One region of the Streptomyces olindensis genome, then DNA from elsewhere that is predicted to be linked to it. Evidence: riboswitches for the same ligand, from Rfam matches in the RefSeq annotation. Region 1 holds a riboswitch; the other holds the start of a gene.

Region 1 (9,698 bases):
GTCTTCCTCGAGGAGCAGATCCTGGGGCACGACCGCACGACGGCCGAACAGCGGGTACGTCAGGTCGGCGTACGGGTGGCCGAGGTGATCGACCGGGCGCGACGCACGGGCGTCACGACCACCGAGGCCGCGGTCGCACTGGCCGAGGCGCGGCTGCGGACGGCCGCCCGGGACGGTGCCGTCAGCATTCGATGATGTTGACCGCCAGACCCCCGCGGGCCGTCTCCTTGTACTTCACCGACATGTCCGCGCCGGTGTCCTTCATCGTCTTGATGACCTTGTCCAGGGACACCTTGTGGGAGCCGTCACCGCGCATCGCCATCCGCGCGGCGGTGACGGCCTTCACCGCGGCCATGCCGTTGCGCTCGATGCAGGGGATCTGGACGAGGCCGCCGACCGGATCGCAGGTGAGGCCGAGGTTGTGCTCCATGCCGATCTCGGCGGCGTTCTCGACCTGCTCGGGGGAGCCGCCGAGGACCTCCGCCAGCGCGCCCGCCGCCATGGAGCAGGCGGAGCCGACCTCGCCCTGGCAGCCGACCTCGGCGCCGGAGATGGAGGCGTTCTCCTTGAACAGCATGCCGATGGCGCCCGCGGCGAGCAGGAAGCGGACCACGCCCTCCTCGTCGGCGCCGGGTACGAAGTTCACGTAGTAGTGCAGGACCGCCGGGATGATGCCGGCCGCGCCGTTGGTGGGGGCGGTGACGACCCGGCCGCCGGCCGCGTTCTCCTCGTTCACGGCCATCGCGTAGAGGGTGATCCACTCCATGGAGAGGGCCAGCGGATCTCCCTCGGAGCGCAGCTTGCGCGCGGTGTTGGCGGCCCGGCGGCGCACCTTCAGACCGCCCGGCAGGATGCCCTCGCGGGACATGCCGCGCGCCACGCACGCCTGCATGACCCGCCAGATCTCCAGCAGGCCCGCGCGGATCTCCTCCTCGGTGCGCCAGGCCCGCTCGTTCTCCAGCATCAGCGCCGAGATGGACAGGCCCGTGTCCTCGGTCAGGCGCAGCAGCTCGTCGCCCGTGCGGAAGGGGTACTTGAGGACGGTGTCGTCGAGTTTGATGCGGTCGGCGCCGACCGCGTCCTCGTCGACGACGAAGCCGCCGCCGACCGAGTAGTAGGTCTTGGTCAGCAGCTCCGCGCCCGAGGCGTCGTACGCCCACAGGGTCATGCCGTTCGCGTGGTACGGCAGGGCCTTGCGGCGGTGCAGGACCATGTCGTCGTCGAAGGAGAACGCGATCTCGTGCTCGCCGAGCAGGTTCAGCCGGCCGTCGGCCTTGATCGTCTCGACCCGCTCGTCGGCCGTCTCCACGTCCACGGTGCGCGGCGAGTCGCCCTCCAGGCCGAGCAGCACCGCCTTGGGCGTGCCGTGGCCGTGTCCGGTCGCGCCGAGGGAGCCGTACAGCTCCGCGCGGACCGAGGCGACGGACTCCAGGAGCTCCTCGTTGCGCAGCCGCCGGACGAACAGGCCGGCCGCCCGCATCGGGCCGACCGTGTGGGAGCTGGACGGGCCGATGCCGATCGAGAACAGGTCGAAGACCGAGATGGCCACGGGGGAACTCCTGACTACGGGGGTGGTGCAGAGGGGGTGGGTGCCGCGCCCGCTTGTGGCCGGCGCGGCACCCGAAAGGTTTCTTCGTTATGTGGCCGGACCCGGGTTACTTGTCCAGACCCGGGTACAGCGGGTGCTTGTCGGCCAGGGCCTTCACCCGGGCCTTGAGGGCCTCCGCGTCGTAGGACGGCTTCAGCGCCTCGGCGATGACGTCCGCGACCTCCGCGAAGTCCTCCGCCCCGAAGCCGCGGGTGGCCAGGGCCGGGGTGCCGATCCGCAGACCGGACGTCACCATCGGGGGACGCGGGTCGTTCGGGATCGCGTTGCGGTTGACGGTGATGCCCACCTCGTGGAGGCGGTCCTCGGCCTGCTGACCGTCCAGCTCCGAGTGGCGCAGGTCGACCAGGACCAGATGCACGTCCGTGCCGCCGGACAGGACGTCCACGCCCACGGCCCGGACGTCGTCCTTCACCAGACGCTCGGCCAGGATGCGGGCACCCTCCAGCGTACGGCGCTGGCGGTCCTTGAAATCCTCCGAGGCGGCGACCTTGAAGGCGACGGCCTTGGCGGCGACCACGTGCTCCAGCGGACCGCCCTGCTGACCGGGGAAGACGGCGGAGTTGATCTTCTTGGCCAGTTCGGCCGTGGAGAGGATCACACCGCCGCGCGGTCCGCCGAGGGTCTTGTGGGTCGTGGTGGTGACCACGTGCGCGTGCGGCACCGGGTTGGGGTGCAGCCCGGCCGCGACAAGACCGGCGAAGTGCGCCATGTCGACCATCAGGTAGGCGCCGACCTCGTCCGCGATCCGGCGGAACTCGGCGAAGTCCAGCTGCCGCGGGTACGCCGACCAGCCGGCGACGATCAGCTTCGGCTTGGACTCCTTGGCGAGGCGCTCCACCTCGGCCATGTCGACCCGGCCGTCCTCGCCCACGTGGTAGGCGACGACGTCGTAGAGCTTGCCGGAGAAGTTGATCTTCATGCCGTGGGTCAGGTGCCCGCCGTGGGCGAGGTTCAGACCCATGATGGTGTCGCCCGGCTTGAGCAGCGCGAACATCGCGGCCGCGTTGGCCTGGGCGCCCGAGTGCGGCTGGACGTTCGCGTGCTCGGCGCCGAACAGCTCCTTGACGCGGTCGATCGCGATCTGCTCGACCACGTCGACGTGCTCGCAGCCGCCGTAGTAGCGGCGGCCCGGGTAGCCCTCGGCGTACTTGTTGGTGAGGACCGAGCCCTGCGCCTCCATGACCGCGACCGGGGCGAAGTTCTCCGAGGCGATCATCTCCAGCGTGGACTGCTGGCGGTGCAGCTCGGCGTCGACGGCGGCGGCCACGGCCGGGTCGAGCTCGTGCAGGGGGGTGTTCAGGACGGACATACGGCTACGACTCCTCAGCCGGCGGAGAACGCGGTGTACTCGTCGGCGGAGAGCAGGTCGCCCGGCTCGTCCGTGACCCGCACCTTGAACAGCCAGCCGCCCTCGAAGGGGGCCGAGTTCACCAGCGACGGGTCGTTCACGACGTCCTCGTTGACCTCGGTGACCTCACCGGAGACCGGGGAGTACAGGTCGGACACCGACTTGGTCGACTCCAGCTCGCCGCAGGTCTCGCCCGCGGACACCGAGTCACCGACCTCGGGAAGCTGGACGAACACGACATCGCCGAGCGCGTTGGCCGCGTGCTCCGTGATGCCGACCGTCGACACGCCGTCCTCGGCGGCCGACAGCCACTCGTGCTCCTTGCTGTAGCGCAGCTGCTGGGGGTTGCTCATGGCCTGGATTCTCCTGTACGCGCGGGAGTGCTGTGGAAGGGGGGACTGCTGGTGAGCTGGGACGACGGGCACAGGGGCGCTGCCGCGGCCCTCCGGCCAGTGTCTACTTCTGGCGCTTGTAGAACGGCAGCGCCACGACCTCGTACGGTTCGTGGCTGCCCCGGATGTCCACACCGACACCGGCCGTGCCCGGCGCGGAGTACATGGCGTCGACGTAGGCCATCGCGATGGGCTTGCCCAGCGTGGGGGAGGGGGCCCCGGAGGTGACCTCGCCGATCACCTTGCCCTCGGCGACGACGGCGTACCCGGCGCGGGGGACCCGGCGGCCTTCGGCGATCAGGCCGACCAGGACGCGCGGCGGCTCGTGGTTCGCGTTCTCCGCGGCCTCACGCAGGGCCGCGCGGCCCACGAAGTCGCCCTCCTTCTCGAACTTCACCACCCGGCCGAGACCGGCGTCGAAGGGCGTCAGGGAGGTGCTCAGCTCGTGCCCGTACAGCGGCATGCCCGCCTCCAGGCGCAGCGTGTCGCGGCAGGACAGCCCGCACGGGACCAGTCCGGCGCCCTCGCCCGCCTTGGTCAGGGCCTGCCACAGCTCGACGGCGTGCTCCGGCTTCACGAACAGCTCGAAGCCGTCCTCGCCGGTGTAGCCGGTGCGGGCGATCAGGGCCGGGACACCGGCGACGGTGCCGGGCAGACCGGCGTAGTACTTCAGCCCGTCGAGGTCGGCGTCGGTGAGGGACGCGAGGATCCCGGGGGACTCGGGGCCCTGGACGGCGATCAGCGCGTAGGCGTCCCGGTCGTCGCGCACCTCGGCGTCGAAGCCGGCGGCACGCTCGGTCAGCGCGTCCAGGACGACCTGGGCGTTGGAGGCGTTGGCGACGACCATGTACTCGGTCTCGCCGAGGCGATAGACGATCAGGTCGTCGAGGATGCCGCCGTCGGCCCGGCAGATCATGGTGTAGCGGGCCCGGCCCGGCTTCACACCGCCGATGTTGCCCACCAGGGCGAAGTCGAGGAGGGCGGCGGCCTGCGGCCCGGTGACGGTGATCTCGCCCATGTGGGAGAGGTCGAAGAGGCCGGCCCTCGTGCGCACGGCGGTGTGCTCGTCGCGCTCGGAGCCGTAGCGCAGGGGCATGTCCCAGCCGGCGAAGTCGGTCATCGTCGCGCCGAGCGAACGATGCAGGGCATCGAGCGCGGTGTGACGGAGTTCTCCTGTACTGCTCACGGTCGGTCGTCTCCCAGGGCAATGACGGGCGAGGTCGTTCCTCCCCATCTGTCATCGGAACCTGAGAGGTTCGCCATGACCACACGGGACACGGCTTGCACCTTGGGTGGAGCCGCCGGTGGGCGGCCCGCTTTTCAGATGTGCCTCGCCCGCGCGGTAACGGGGCCTGAGAGATTCAAGGGAGGGACTTGCTCCTTCGGCGCCCCAGCGTCAGCGGTGCTGGGAACTCTCCCGCGCGGATTCAAACGGCCGGTATGCAGTTGGCGCGCACATCATTGCACGCATCCTTCCGGCGCGGCAGGGGGACCTTTCCCAGGGAGTGCACAGCGTCCCCCGCGCCGGACACAGCGACCCTCAGCACCCTGTAGCAGCCCTGTTGCAGGACGAGGACCGAAACGAGAGCCTTCGGCATTACCTTCTCTTTACACTCGGCGGGGATGGGACTCGTACCTGGCCCCAGGGGAGGACGATCACGGTGAACAGGACCACGGCGTACGCCACGACCACGGGCATCGCGCTGCCCGAGCAGCCGGCCGCCGCACCGGCCCGGGCGGCCTGCGGCCCGGTGCCGGCGCCGGTCGTCCGCGATCTGCGCGACCGCGCCGGCCGCGGCCCGCGCGCGCTGCTGTTCGGCCCTCGCGACCTCGTCGTGGTCACGGGCCTGCCCGGCAGCGGCAAGTCCACGCTGATGCGGCGCACCGTGCCGGGCCCGCGCGTCGACTCCCAGGACACCCGCGACCGCTGGGACCGCCGCATGCCGCGCTTCCTGCCCTACGGGGTGTACCGCCCGCTCGTCCGCCTCGCCCACTACGCCGGGCTGCGCCGCGCTCTGCGCAGCGGCGAGGGGGTCGTCGTGCACGACTGCGGCACGCAGGCGTGGGTCCGCCGCTGGCTGGCCCGCGAGGCCCGCCGCCGGGGCGGCACCCTGCACCTGCTCCTCCTCGACGTCACCCCCGAACAGGCCCTGGCCGGCCAGCGCGACCGCGGCCGCGGCGTCTCGCGCTACGCGTTCCTGCGCCACCGCGCGGCGACCACCCGCCTGCTGCGCGCCGTGGAACAGGGCGAACTGCCCTCGGGCTGCGGCTCCGCGATCCTCGCCGACCGCGACGCGGCGAACACCCTGCACAGCATCACCTTCACGACCTGACCACGGCGCGGCCCATGCACGAGGTTCCGTTCCTGGGCCGTCTGCCGGTCGGGCCACGCGCAGGGGTTCCAGGGCCGTCCGCCGGCCGGGCGGAGCGCGTGGGGCCGGGGCCGTCCGTCGGTCGGGCGGAGCGCGTGGGGCCGGGCTGTGTGCTGGTCGGGCGGAGTGCGGGCGGCCGGGGCCGTCCACCGGGCCGGCTCTGCGTAGGGCCAGGGCCAGGGCCGTTTCGCCGGTCGGGCGGAGTGCGTGCGGCCGGGCCGTCCACCGGGCCGGCTCTGAGTAGGGCCAGGGCCGTCCGTCGGTCGGTCGGGCGGAGCGCGTGGGGCCGGGCTGTCTGCTGGTCGGGCGGAGTGCGTGCGGCCGGGTCGTCCGCCGGGCCGGCTCTGCGTAGGGCCAGGGCCGTCCGTCGGCCGGGCGGGCGGAGCGCGTGGGGCCGGGCTGTCTGCTGGTCGGGCGGAGTGCGTGCGGCCGGGTCGTCCGCCGGGCCGGCTCTGCGCAGGGCCAGGGCCGTCCGTCGGCCGGGCGGGCGGAGCGCGTGGGGCCGGGCTGTCTGCTGGTCAGGCCATGCGCGTGCGGCCGGGTCGTCCGCCGGCCCGGCTCTGCGCAGGGCCAGGGCCGTCCGTCGGCCGGGCGGGCGGAGCGCGTGGGGCCGGGCTGTCTGCTGGTCGGGTGGAGTGCGTGCGGCCGGGTCGTCCGCCGGGCCGGCTCTGCGCAGGGCCAGGGCCGTTCGCCGGTCGGGCCGGGCGCGTGGGCTCGGGGCCGTCTGCCGGTCAGGCGGAGCGCATGGGGCGGGGCCGTCCGTCGGTCGGGCCGGGTGCTTCGGGTCCGGCCCTGCACCCGGCAGCCCGCGGCCGCGCCCCCGGGCCCCCCGTCCGCCGTTACGGAGCCGCTAGCCTTTGGGGCACAGCAGTGGTTCCAGGCAGGCGGTAGGCAGATGGACTTCCCGGCGGACTTCTCCGCGGACTTCCCGGCGCAGACGCAGACCCACCCGCACGGCGGATGGCCCGGCAACGAGCTGGAGGAGGTGCTCTCGGCCTCCCTCGGCGCCGGGCCGTCCGCCGGCGGGCGGATCGTCGAGGTGCTCGGCCGGAGTTTCGTGTGGATCCCGCTGCCCAACGGCGGCGGCCCGCACAGCGGCCCCCTCGACCTGCCCGGCATCGAGATCGACGGCCAGGCGTACGTCCCGGTGTTCAGTTCCGAGGAACAGTTCCGCCAGGTCGCCGGCTCCCACATGCCGTACACCATCGCCCCCGCCGTGGAGTTCGCCCGCGGCCTGCCCCCGCACGCGGGCATAGCCGTCAACCCGGGCGGTGTCGTCGGCATCCCGCTCCCCCCGCCCGCCGTGGCCGAGCTGTGCCGGGCCGGCCGGACCCCCCTGGACGGCCCCGCGAGCGGCGGCCGGGTCCGCCTCTTCGAGCCCGACTGGCAGGACGACCCGGTCGACTTCCTCGCCGCCGCCTCCGCCGAGTTCGAGGCGGCCGGCGTCGTCCTCACCGCCCGCCGCTGCCTCGCCGCCATCGAGACCGCCGACCCGGTCATGTTCGTGGGCGTCGAACTCTCCCAGTGGGAAGGCGACCTGCGGGCCCTCCCCCTGGAGGCCCTCACCCGCGCCGTCACCGCCTCCCCGGCGCCCTGGCCCGTCAACCTCGTCCTCCTGGACGTGGCGGAGGACCCGGTGGGCACCTGGATGAGGGACAGGGTCCGGCCCTTCTACCAGCGGTAGGTCAGTACCCCAGGGGCGCGGGGAACCGCGCGAGAACCTCACACGGCCCGCGCCCGCGAACCGGCACCAAGCCCCGAGCTCCCGGGCGGGCTTAAGCTAGGTCACGGTCGAGGCGTTGTACGAAGGGGCGGTAAAGGTGAGCGCGAGCGGCACGGCCGCGGCCGGACAGGTCGAGCACATGCTGCGCCAGGTCACGCCCGGGCGCTACGACGCCTACGAGGCACTCCTGCGCGCGCTCGCGACCCCGCACACCGGCCAGATCTGGATGCTCCTGTGGCACGGCCAGGCCGGCTCCCCGGACGCCCAGTACGGAAACATGGAGGTCGACGGCTACGGCTACGCCCCCTGTGTCACCTCCGCGCAGGAGCTGTCGGCCAGCGGCTGGAACCGCTCGTACGAGGTGGTCGACGGCGTCGACGTCGCCCGCGCCCTCTACCCCGACCACTACGGCCTCTGGCTCAACCCGCACGCCCCCGGCGGCGGCGTCGGCATCCCCTGGCTCGACCTGCGCCGGATCGCCACGGGCCTGGACCGCCAGCCCGCGGGACCGCTGCGGCTGTCCGAACCCGCCATCGAGATCCCGCAGTTCTACGCCCTGCTCGCGCAGAACGCCCACCGCACCCCGGCCGTCCGCTCGCTGCGCCGCGCCTGGGTGCAGCCCGCGCTCGGGGCGCCGTACCTCGCCATCGGACTGGATGTGTACGACGCCTCGCCGCAGGCCGTGGATTCGGTGCGCGCGATGATGCAGCAGTCCCTCGGCGCCGTACCGGACGGGCTGCCCGTCTCGACCGTCGCGATGTCCGACGAGCACGACCCGGTCGCCATGTGGCTGCGCGCGAGCGCCCGGCCCTTCTACGACCGCGAGGCCCACGCCACCGCCCCCGTCCAGGCCCCGGCCTCGGGCTACGGCTACCCGCCGGCGCAGGGCCGGTACTGATCTCCCGGAGTCGTCCGGAACCCCTCGCAAGAGCGAGACGCAAAAGCGAGAGGCGTTCAGCTCTCCGCGCGTAGATCGGGGCGAATTGGATGCCTCTGCCCTACTATGCCCCTGACACTGCGCGTCCGACCCGCGTTACCCGTTGTCCGGATAACGGAACCCCCCAGACAGCATCACGTTTACGCATCCTTTCACCGCCAAGTCTGGCAACAGATCGCCAAAGCGTTGAAGACTCCCCGCAAGACACGGGCCGGGTCGGTCTCGTGTACGAGACAAACAAAACCGCTACAGCGGCAGCCAGGGGCTCGGCGATCGCCGGCCCGAGAGGGGTCAATCGCACCGTGACCGCACCCATCGAGACCACCGGGGCGGAAGCCGGAGCACAGCCCGAGGCCGTGCTCTCCGGGGTCAAGAAGAGCCAGATCGAGGGGCGCTCGCTCAGCCAGATCGCCTGGATGCGCTTCAAGCGGGACAAGGTGGCGATGGCGGGAGGCATCGTCGTCGTCCTGCTCGTGCTGATGGCGGTGTTCTCCAAACCGATCCAGTGGATCTTCAACCTCGATCCCAACAAGTTCAACCAGGACCTCATCGACCCGGCGCTGCTGGCCCCCAAGGGCGGCTGGGGCGGCATGAGTTGGGACCACCCGCTCGGCGTCGACCCGCAGTACGGCCGGGACATGCTCGCCCGCATCATCGACGGCTCCTGGGTCTCCCTCCTCGTCGCGGGCGGCGCCACGCTGCTGTCCGTGTGCATCGGCACCGTGCTCGGTGTCATCGCCGGCTACTACGGCGGCTGGATCGACAGCGTCATCAGCAGGCTGATGGACACCTTCCTCGCCTTCCCGCTGCTGCTCTTCGCCATCTCGATCTCGGCCTCGGTGCAGGACGGGTTCTTCGGTCTCGACGGCCTGCCGCTGCGCATCTGCGTGCTGATCTTCGTGATCGGCTTCTTCAGCTGGCCGTACATCGGCCGCATCGTGCGCGCCCAGACGATGACCCTGCGCAAGCGGGAGTTCATCGAGGCCGCCACGAGCCTCGGGGCACGCGGCCCGTACGTCCTGTTCCGGGAGCTCCTCCCGAACCTCGTCGCGCCGATCCTCGTCTACGCGACGCTGATCATCCCGACGAACATCCTGTTCGAGGCCGCGCTGAGCTTCCTCGGTGTCGGTATCGCTCCGCCGCAGGCCTCCTGGGGCGGCATGCTCAGCAACGCTGTGGATCTGTACACGGCTGATCCGCAGTACATGTTCGTGCCCGGACTGGCGATCTTCATCACCGTCCTGGCCTTCAACCTGCTGGGTGACGGGCTGCGTGACGCCCTCGACCCTCGCAGCAAGTGATCCATCGAATGAGGGG
Region 2 (9,698 bases), on a different contig from region 1:
GGACCCAACCCGGCGGACGAGCTGGCGCGACGGCGGAACCGGGCTGTCTGAACCCCGGGTCGGCTGTGGCCGCAGGAGGCGGGACGTTTCCGCGCCGCGCTGCAAGCGCTTGCCGTCGGCGTGGTTCGAGCGGTTGCCGGGGGCGTTGTCAGTGGCGTAGGGCAGCATCGGAGATGTGAGAACCGCGCCCACGATCCTGCATCTCGACATGGACGCCTTCTTCGCCTCGGTGGAGCAGGCCTCCAAGCCGAGCCTGCGCGGGAAGGCCGTGGTCGTCGGCGGCCTCGGACCCCGGGGTGTGGTCGCCACGGCGTCGTACGAGGCACGGGTCTTCGGGGTGCATTCGGCGATGCCCATGGGGCAGGCCCGGCGGCTCGCGCCCAACGCGGCGTACCTGGTGCCGCGCTTCGGGCTCTACCGGGCGATCAGCGAGCGGGTGATGGAGCTGCTGCGCGCGCTGTCGCCGTTGGTGGAGCCGCTGAGCCTGGACGAGGCGTTCGTGGACCTGGAGGCCGGCGGAGCGGCCTGGGACGAGCAGTCGGCGCGTCTGGTCGGGGCGCGGCTGCGCGCCGACATCCAGGCCGCCACGGGGGTCACCGGGTCGGTGGGGCTCGCCGCCTCCAAGATGCTCGCGAAGATCGCCTCGGAGCAGGCCAAGCCCGACGGGCTGGTCGTGATCGAGCCGGGCACCGAGCGGGTCATGCTCGGGCCGATGTCGGTGCGGACGCTGCCCGGGGTGGGGCCGGCGACGGGCGACCACCTGCGGCGGGCCGGGATCACCACGGTCGAGGAGATCGTCGAGGCGGGTGAGGACGAACTGGTCCGGCTGCTCGGGAAGGCGCACGGACACGGCCTCTACGCCATGGCGCTGGCGCGGGACGACCGGCCCGTGGTGGCGGAGCGGGAGGCGAAGTCGGTGTCGGTCGAGGACACCTACGACGTGGACATCCACGACCGGGTGCGGGTCGGGCTGGAGGTGCAGCGCCTCGCCGACCGGTGCGTGCGGCGGCTGCGGGGGGCCGGGATGTCCGGGCGGACCATCGTGCTCAAGGTGCGGCGGTACGACTTCTCGACGCTCACCCGCTCCGAGACGCTGCGCGGGCCCACGGACGACCCCGCGGTGATCCGTGAGGCGGCGGCCCGGCTGCTGGACTCGGTCGACACGACGGGCGGGGTGCGGCTGCTCGGGGTCGGGGTCAGCGGGCTCGCCGACTACACGCAGGAAGACCTCTTCGCGCAGGCGGCGGGGGAGCGGGCCGTCGCGGAGGGGCCGGTCGAGGAAGACGTCGCGGCGCAGGCCGAGGTGCAGCCGGCCCTCGCCGAGCGGCGGTGGCCCGCCGGGCACGACGTGCGGCACGCCGAGTACGGGCACGGGTGGGTGCAGGGCAGTGGTCTGGGGCGGGTGACCGTACGGTTCGAGACGCCCGGTTCGGCGCCCGGGCGGGTGCGGACCTTCCGGGTGGACGATCCCGATCTGGAGCCGGCGGATCCGTTGCCGCTGGTGTTACGAAGATCCGAGGGGGCTGGGGGTGCCGGGTCCGCTTCGGCTGAGGGCGGCGGCGGTGAGGCCTGTGGCGTGCCTGGTGCCGGGGATGCGCAGGCGGGGGCGTCGTCGGCGTAGGGAGCGGGCCCTCGACGGCCCGCGAGATGGCCCGGCAGCAGGGCGGAAGGGCGCGGCAGGAAGGGTTGCCTGCGGCTGGGCGGGCTTCAGGAGGTCGGCTCGTCTGTGCCTGCCAGTTTGCCGAAGCTGTGGTCCGGGAGCGGGGGAGGAGCGGCGATGTCGAGGCCGTAGTGGTGGTAGAGCTGGAGTTCCTGCTCCGGGGAGAGGTGGCGGCCGACGCCGAAGTCGGGGGCGTCCTTGATCAGGGCGCGGTCGAAGGGCACGTGGAGGGCGCCGTCGATCAGTTCGCTGGGCTCCAGGGGGACGAACGCGTCCCTGCTGAACAGGCCGGTCCGTATGGCCGCCCACTCGGGCTCGCCGGTGGCGTCGTCGAGGTACACCTCGTCGATCGTGCCGATCCTGGTGCCGTTGCGGTCGAATGCCTTGCGGCCGATCAGGTTGCGCGGATCGATATCGGTACGCACGGGCCCTCCACAGGGTCGCAACTCATCCGTAATCACTACAAAACGGCACAATCGTAGAGGCGGCCACTCGAAGGTTCGTGCGTTGACCTCGCTGGTACGCTGGCAGCGGCTGTTGACCCCGTGCGGGAGAGTCCTCCGGACACCACCGGAGGCGCCGAAGGAGCAAATCCTCCCCGGAATCTCTCAGGCTCACGTACCGCACGGACGAGGTCACTCTGGAAAGCAGAGCGGGTCTCGACGGTTTCCGCTCTCACCGACGGTGAAAGCCGGAGGCCTTCGGGCGATCCGGTGAAGCTCTCAGGTTGAGATGACAGAGGGGGAGGCCGTCCGGGTACCCGCGCCGTGGTGCCCCTCGAAGGTCGTGTGACCAGGAGGCCTCCGCAAATGACCGCCCACCGCATTCCGCTCTCCGAGCTCGAAGAGGCAGTCCCCTTCGAGCAGCGCCACATCGGGCCCGACCACGAGGCCTGCGCCAAGATGCTCGCGCAGGTCGGCTACGGCTCGCTGGACGAGCTGACGTCCGCCGCCGTCCCGGCCGTGATCAAGAGCACCGAGGCCCTCGACCTGCCGAGCGCGCGCAGCGAGGCCGAGGTGATCGCCGAGCTGCGTTCCCTCGCCGACCGCAACCAGGTCCTCGGTTCCATGATCGGCCTCGGCTACTACGGCACGTTCACCCCGCCGGTCGTCCTGCGCAACGTCATGGAGAACCCGGCCTGGTACACGGCCTACACGCCGTACCAGCCGGAGATCTCGCAGGGGCGGCTCGAGGCGCTGCTCAACTTCCAGACCATGGTCGCCGACCTGACCGGACTGCCGACCTCCGGTGCCTCCCTGCTGGACGAGGGCACCGCGGCCGCCGAGGCCATGGCGCTGTCGCGGCGTATGGGCAAGAACAAGAAGGGCCTGTTCCTGGTCGACGCGGACGCGCTGCCGCAGACCATCGCGGTGATCCAGACCCGGGCCGAGCCGACCGGCGTCGAGGTCGTCGTCGCCGACCTCACCGACGGCATCCCGGCCGAGGTCGCCGAACGCGAGATCAACGGCGTGCTGATCCAGTACCCGGGCGCCTCCGGTGCCGTACGGGACATCAAGCCGGTCATCGACCAGGCGCACGAGCTCGGGGCGCTCGTCATCGTCGCCGCCGACCTGCTCGCGCTGACGCTGCTGAAGTCGCCCGGTGAGCTGGGCGCGGACATCGCGGTCGGGACGACCCAGCGCTTCGGTGTGCCGATGGGCTTCGGCGGGCCGCACGCCGGCTACATGGCCGTCCAGGAGAAGATGGCGCGCAGCCTGCCCGGGCGGCTCGTCGGCGTGTCCGTGGACGCCGACGGGAACAGGGCCTACCGGCTGGCGCTGCAGACCCGAGAGCAGCACATCCGCCGCGAGAAGGCGACCAGCAACATCTGCACGGCGCAGGTGCTGCTCGCCGTCATGGCCGGCATGTACGCCGTCTACCACGGCCCGGAGGGCCTGAAGGGCATCGCGCGGCGCACCCACCGGTACGCCACGGTCCTGGCCGCCGGGCTCGCGGACGGCGGCGTCGAGGTCGTGCACGGCTCCTACTTCGACACCCTGACCGTGCGCGTCGAGGGCCGGGCCGCCGACGTCGTGGCCGCCGCGCAGGAGAACGGGGTCAACCTCCGGCTCGTCGACGCCGATCACGTCTCGATCGCCTGCGACGAGACCACCACGCGCGCCCAGCTGCGGGCGGTGTGGGCGGCCTTCGGTGTCGAGGGGGTCATCGAGGCGCTGGACGCCGCCGCGGAGGACGGGCTTCCGGCCGGGCTGCTGCGCACCGACGACTACCTCACGCACCCGGTCTTCCACCAGCACCGCTCCGAGACCGCCATGCTGCGCTATCTGCGCCGGCTGGCCGACCGGGACTACGCGCTCGACCGCGGCATGATCCCGCTGGGCTCCTGCACGATGAAGCTCAACGCGACCACCGAGATGGAGCCGGTCACCTGGCCCGAGTTCGGGCAGCTGCACCCCTTCGCGCCCGCCGAGCAGGCCCAGGGCTACCTCACGCTCATCCACGAGCTGGAGGACCGGCTCGCCGAGGTCACCGGGTACGACAAGGTGTCCCTCCAGCCGAACGCCGGATCGCAGGGTGAGCTGGCCGGGCTGCTCGCCGTCCGCGGGTACCACCGGGCCAACGGGGACGAGCAGCGCACGGTGTGCCTCATCCCCTCGTCCGCGCACGGCACCAACGCCGCGAGCGCGGTGATGGCGGGCATGAAGGTCGTCGTCGTGAAGACCGCCGAGGACGGCGAGATCGACGTCGAGGACCTGCGGGCGAAGATCGAGCAGTACCGCGACGAGCTGGCGGTGCTGATGATCACGTACCCGTCCACGCACGGCGTGTTCGAGGAGCACGTCTCCGAGATCTGCGCGCAGGTGCACGAGGCGGGCGGGCAGGTCTACGTCGACGGGGCCAACCTCAACGCGCTCGTGGGGCTCGCCAAGCCCGGGCACTTCGGCGGGGACGTCTCGCACCTGAACCTGCACAAGACCTTCTGCATCCCGCACGGCGGCGGCGGTCCCGGCGTCGGTCCGGTCGCGGTGCGCGAGCACCTCGCGCCCTACCTGCCGAACCACCCGCTGCAGCCCGAGGCCGGCCCCGAGACGGGCGTCGGGCCCATCTCCGCGGCGCCCTGGGGCTCCGCCGGGATCCTGCCGATCTCCTGGGCGTACGTCCGGCTCATGGGCGGCGAGGGGCTGAAGCGGGCCACGCAGGTGGCGGTGCTCAGCGCCAACTACATCGCCAAGCGCCTGGAGCCGCACTACCCGGTGCTGTACACCGGCCCGGGCGGGCTCGTCGCGCACGAGTGCATCATCGACCTGCGGCCGCTGACCAAGGCGACCGGCGTGAGCGTCGACGACGTGGCCAAGCGGCTCATCGACTACGGCTTCCACGCGCCGACGATGTCGTTCCCGGTGGCCGGGACGCTGATGATCGAGCCGACCGAGTCGGAGGACCTGAGCGAGCTGGACCGGTTCTGCGACGCGATGATCGCCATCCGCGCGGAGATCGAGAAGGTCGGCTCCGGTGAGTGGCCCGCCGAGGACAACCCGCTGCGCGGCGCCCCGCACACCGCCGGCGCGCTCGCCGGGGAGTGGGAGCACGCCTACAGCCGTGAGGAGGCCGTCTTCCCGGCCGGGGTCTCGGCCGCCGACAAGTACTGGCCGCCGGTGCGCCGCATCGACCAGGCCTTCGGCGACCGGAACCTGGTCTGCTCCTGCCCGCCGCTGGACGCGTACGAGGACTGATCCGGCGAACGCCGGTCCGTGGGAGGGGCTCCGCGATGTGGGGCCCCTCCCGTCATGGGGTGGCGAGTGCGACCTCGGTCGACTTGATCAGGGCGACCACCGGTGTTCCGGGCGACAGGGCGAGGTCGTCCGCGGCGTCCTTGGTGATCGCGGCGGTCAGGGCGCCGTCCTCGACGGTGACGCGGACCGAGGCCATCGCGTCGCCGGCCGTGACGTCCTGGACCGTGCCCGCGAGCCGGTTGCGGATGGACAGGCCCTCGACGGGTGCGGTGGCCAGCGAGATCTCCGTGGACTTCACCAGGGCCCGCACGGCGGTGCCAGGAGCGAGGCGGAGATCCTCGGTGGCCTCGCGGGTGATCGCCGCGGTGAGGTCCTGGCCGCCGGTGAGGCGGACCCTGACCGTCGCCATGACCTCGCCGGGCGTGACGGCCGTGACGACGCCGGGGAGCTGGTTGCGGATGCTCAGGCTCATGGGGGCCACGGTAGCCCGACACATCCCTCATGCCGGGTATGCGTGGGTCTGCGTCGCCTTGACCGCCGCCCACACCGGGACCCCGGGGTGGAGGTCGAGTTCGGCCGCGGCGACCGTGGTGAGGTCGGCGGTCAGGGCCACCTCGCCGGTCAGGTCCGCGCGGATCTGGTCGCCGTGCGTCTCCAGGCCGGCCACCTCGCAGTGCCACAGGTTGCGGGCGCTGGAGCCGGTCGGGCGGTCCCGGTACAGCGTCACCGCGCCCGGCGGGAACGCCACGAAGACCGGGCCGGACAGCTCCTCCGTGGTCGTGATGCCCGGACCCGCGTCCAGACGGACCGTGTGGCCCTCGGCCCGTCCCTTGTAGAGGTTGAGGCCGACGAGCCGGGCGATGTAGTCCGTGCGGGGGTGGCGGGCGATGTCGGAGGGCGTGCCCTCCTGGACGACCCGGCCGTCCTCGACGACGACCAGGCGGTCGGCCAGCACCATGGCGTCCAGCGGGTCGTGCGTGACGAGGACGGCCACCGCCTCGAACTCGGCGAGGTGGCGCCGGAGCTGGGCGCGCACCTCCAGGCGGGTACGGGCGTCGAGCGCGGCGAGCGGCTCGTCCAGGAGCAGCAGCCGGGGCCGGGTGGCCAGGGCACGGGCCAGGGCCACGCGCTGGGCCTGACCGCCGGAGAGGCGGCGGGGCTTGGCCCCCGCGAGGTCGGCGAGGCCCATGCGGTCGAGCCACTCGGCGGCCTGGGCACGGGCCTCGGCCTTGCCGGCGCCCCGGCAGCGCGGCCCGAAGGCGACGTTGTCCAGGGCGGTCAGGTGCGGGAAGAGCAGATAGTCCTGGAAGACGACACCGACCGGACGGGACTCGGGTGCCGTGCCGTCCAGCCGGGTGCCGTCCAGCCGCAGATGGCCGGACGTGAGCGGGATCAGGCCGGACAGTGCGCGCAGGGCCGTGGTCTTGCCGGCGCCGTTGGGTCCGAGCAGGGCGACGACGTCGCCGGGCGCCGCGGTGAGCGTGACGTCGAGGCGGAACGCGCCGCGGTCGACGACGAGACGGGCGTCGAGGCCTTCGGGGAGCGGACCGGGAGGCGATGCGCCGAGGTCGGTCGTCTCGGTCATGAGGATCACGTCCAGGAGGTCAGGGGGCGGGCCACGGCATCACGACGCCGTCATCCAGCGGTCCCGCAGGGCCGCCAGCACGGCGATGGACACGGCCAGCAGCACCAGGCTGAGGGCGATCGCCGCCGCCGGGTCGTTCTGGAGGGCGAGGTAGACCGCGAGGGGCATGGTCTGCGTCCGGCCCGGGAAGTTGCCCGCGAAGGTGATCGTCGCGCCGAACTCCCCCAGCGCCCGGGCCCAGGCCAGCACCGCACCGGCCGCGATGCCCGGCGCGATCAGCGGCAGGGTGACCCGGCGGAAGGCGGTGAAGCGGGAGGCGCCCAGGGTGGTGGCGGCCTCCTCGTAGCGCGGGTCGGCGGCGCGCAGGGTGCCCTCCACGCTGATGACGAGGAACGGCATCGCCACGAAGGTCTCGGCGAGGACCACGCCCGTCGTCGTGAAGGGCAGCGTGATCCCGAACCAGGCGTCGAGCCACTGGCCGACGACGCCGTTGCGCCCGAAGGCGAGCAGCAGGGCGACACCGCCCACGACCGGCGGCAGCACCAGCGGCAGGGTGACCAGGGCCCGCACGAATCCGCGGCCCGGGAAGCGCGTGCGGGCGAGCAGCCAGGCCAGGGGCACCCCGAGGACCAGGCTCAGCACCGTCGCGGCCGTGGCGCAGACGAGGGACAGCCGGAGCGCCTCCCACACCTCCGCGCTGGTCAGCTGCTCGGGAAGGCTGCGCCAGGGCGCCCGGATCAGCAGGGCGGCCAGGGGCAGGAGCAGGAACGCCAGGCCGACGAGGGCGGGCACCAGCAGGGGGATCGGCACCGGCCGGTACCGGCCGCGGTGGCGGTCGCGGTCGCTGCGGCCGTCGCGGCGGGGGCGGCTCTCCAGCGTGTCGGTCACGGCTTGAGGAACCCGGCCCCGGACAGCACCTTCTGGCCCTCGGCGGAGCGGACCAGGGCGATGAAGGCCTTCGCCGTCCCGGGGTTGGGGGCGTTCTTGAGCCGGGCGATCGGATAGTCGTTGACGGCCTCGGCCGACTCGGGGAATTCCACGCCCGCCACCTTGTCGCCCGCCGCGCGCACATCGGTCCGGTAGACGACGGCCGCGTCGGCCTCCTTCAGTTCGACCTTGGTCAGGGCGCTCTTGACGTCCTGTTCGTACGAGACGGGGGTGAGCTTCAGGCCGCCGGCGTCCAGCGCCTTCTCGGCGGCGGCGCCGCACGGAACCGTCCTGTCGCACAGGACGACCTTCAGACCGGGCTCGGTGAGGTCCTCGAGGGAGGAGATCTTGTCGGGGTTGCCCGGCAGGGTGGCGATCTCCAGCCGGTTGCGGACGAAGGTGGCCGGGGTGCCCGCCGTGTCCCCCTTGTCCGCCACGATCGCCATGGTCTTGGTGCTGGCGGCGGCGAAGACGTCGGCGGGGGCGCCGCCGGTGATGCTGGCGGCGAGGGTGTCGCTGCCGCCGAAGTTGAACGCGACCTTGGTGCCAGGGTACTGCTTCTCGAAGGTCTTGCCCAGGGCCTCGAAGCTCTCCTCCAGGGAGGCGGCGGCGAAGACGGTGACCGTGCCGGAGAGCTTCGGGGACGAGGAGGAGCCCTTGTCCGAACTCGTGGCGGAGGAGGAACAGGCGCTCAGCGTCAGCAGCGCGGCGGCCGACACACCCGCGACCTGGAGCGTCCGGCGGGTCCGGTGCGCGGAACGGGTCATCTCGTGGCCACTCCCTCTGTGTGCGCGAGGAAGAGCCCGCAGGGCCCTTCCGATACGCCGATCATACTGACGCATCTGCGAGGCAGAAGTCTCCTGTCGCATCGCATGAGCCAGGCCGAAGGGGGTGGTGGGTGTGTATGTGCGTATCTCCGAGTGGTCAGGTGCGGTCGATGTGCACGTTCGTCGACTTCACCCGGGCCGTCGCCTCCATGCCGACCTCCAGCCCCAGTTCCTCCACGGCCTCGCGGGTGAGCAGGGAGACGAGCCGGTGCGGGCCGGCCTGGATCTCGACCTGGGCGGCGACGTCGCCGAGCTTGATCGCGGTGACGATGCCGGGGAAGGCGTTGCGCGCCGAGGTGTACGGGGTGTCCTCCTCGGCGGTGCCGGACCGGGCGAGTTCCACGGAGAACGCGGCCAGGTCCCGTCCGTCGACGAGCCGTCGCCCGGTCTCGTCGCGGTGGGTGGTCAGGCGGCCGGCGTCCGCCCAGCGCCGGGCGGTGTCGGGGCTCACGCCGAGCAGCCGTGCTGCCTGGCCGATCGTGTAGGACTGCATGCCGGTCACGATAGGGGCGAGGGAGGGGAACTGCGGCCGCGGGGCCGGCCGCAGGGTTTGACGCGATATGGCGACGTCGTACGCGCCGGCGCTTCGGCAGGCGCGGGGCGGCGCGCTGACTCAGCCCACGTGCACCCTCGGGCGCCGCTTCCGGTCCGGTTCCGCCTCGCGCAGGACCTCGCGGGTCACCGGGGCGACCTCGCCCTGGCCGAACAGGAAGAAGCGCAGGAGGTTGGCGAAGGGCCCGCCCTCGGTCCACTCGAAGTAGATGTGCGGGGTGCGCCCGGTCGTGTCCCGTGCGTGGAGGAGCAGGGCGGCCAGCGCGTTGGGGATGGAGGAGGACTCCAGGGTCAGGACGCGGTAGCGGTCGTGGAGCACCTCGCCGCGTACGGTCAGGCCCGCCTCGAACTCGGACGGGTCGGTGACCGTCACCTCGACGAAGACGAAGTCCTCGTGCCCGGGCACGTCGTTGTCGTGCCGGATCTGCTCGATCTTGTCGCGGTATTCCGCG

What was found. A riboswitch is a leader RNA that binds a small molecule or an ion and turns the genes downstream of it on or off. The one in region 1 is predicted to bind glycine.
Region 2: linked by a shared signal. The riboswitch ahead of gcvP (aminomethyl-transferring glycine dehydrogenase) and the one ahead of gcvT (glycine cleavage system aminomethyltransferase GcvT) in region 1 are both predicted to bind glycine.

What each region holds. Positions count from the first base shown of each region.
Region 1 is NZ_JBEYZD010000118.1:3,203-12,900, forward strand. It holds gene ABZ948_RS39115 (Glu/Leu/Phe/Val dehydrogenase family protein) at 1-195, shown strand, start outside; gene ABZ948_RS39120 (L-serine ammonia-lyase) at 182-1,549, opposite strand; gene glyA (serine hydroxymethyltransferase) at 1,656-2,918, opposite strand; gene gcvH (glycine cleavage system protein GcvH) at 2,933-3,310, opposite strand; gene gcvT (glycine cleavage system aminomethyltransferase GcvT) at 3,414-4,535, opposite strand; glycine riboswitch at 4,574-4,679, opposite strand; glycine riboswitch at 4,680-4,779, opposite strand; gene ABZ948_RS39140 (AAA family ATPase) at 5,011-5,682, shown strand; gene ABZ948_RS39145 (enhanced serine sensitivity protein SseB) at 6,617-7,405, shown strand; gene ABZ948_RS39150 (enhanced serine sensitivity protein SseB C-terminal domain-containing protein) at 7,542-8,342, shown strand; gene ABZ948_RS39155 (ABC transporter permease) at 8,684-9,682, shown strand; gene ABZ948_RS39160 (ABC transporter substrate-binding protein) at 9,691-9,698, shown strand, end outside.
Region 2 is NZ_JBEYZD010000020.1:118,354-128,051, reverse strand. It holds gene ABZ948_RS15755 (MerR family transcriptional regulator) at 1-51, shown strand, start outside; gene ABZ948_RS15750 (DNA polymerase IV) at 176-1,621, shown strand; gene ABZ948_RS15745 (PRC-barrel domain-containing protein) at 1,708-2,085, opposite strand; glycine riboswitch at 2,199-2,294, shown strand; gene gcvP (aminomethyl-transferring glycine dehydrogenase) at 2,470-5,355, shown strand; gene ABZ948_RS15735 (TOBE domain-containing protein) at 5,408-5,827, opposite strand; gene ABZ948_RS15730 (ABC transporter ATP-binding protein) at 5,855-6,940, opposite strand; gene ABZ948_RS15725 (ABC transporter permease) at 6,980-7,828, opposite strand; gene modA (molybdate ABC transporter substrate-binding protein) at 7,825-8,634, opposite strand; gene ABZ948_RS15715 (TOBE domain-containing protein) at 8,792-9,187, opposite strand; gene ABZ948_RS15710 (APC family permease) at 9,308-9,698, opposite strand, start outside.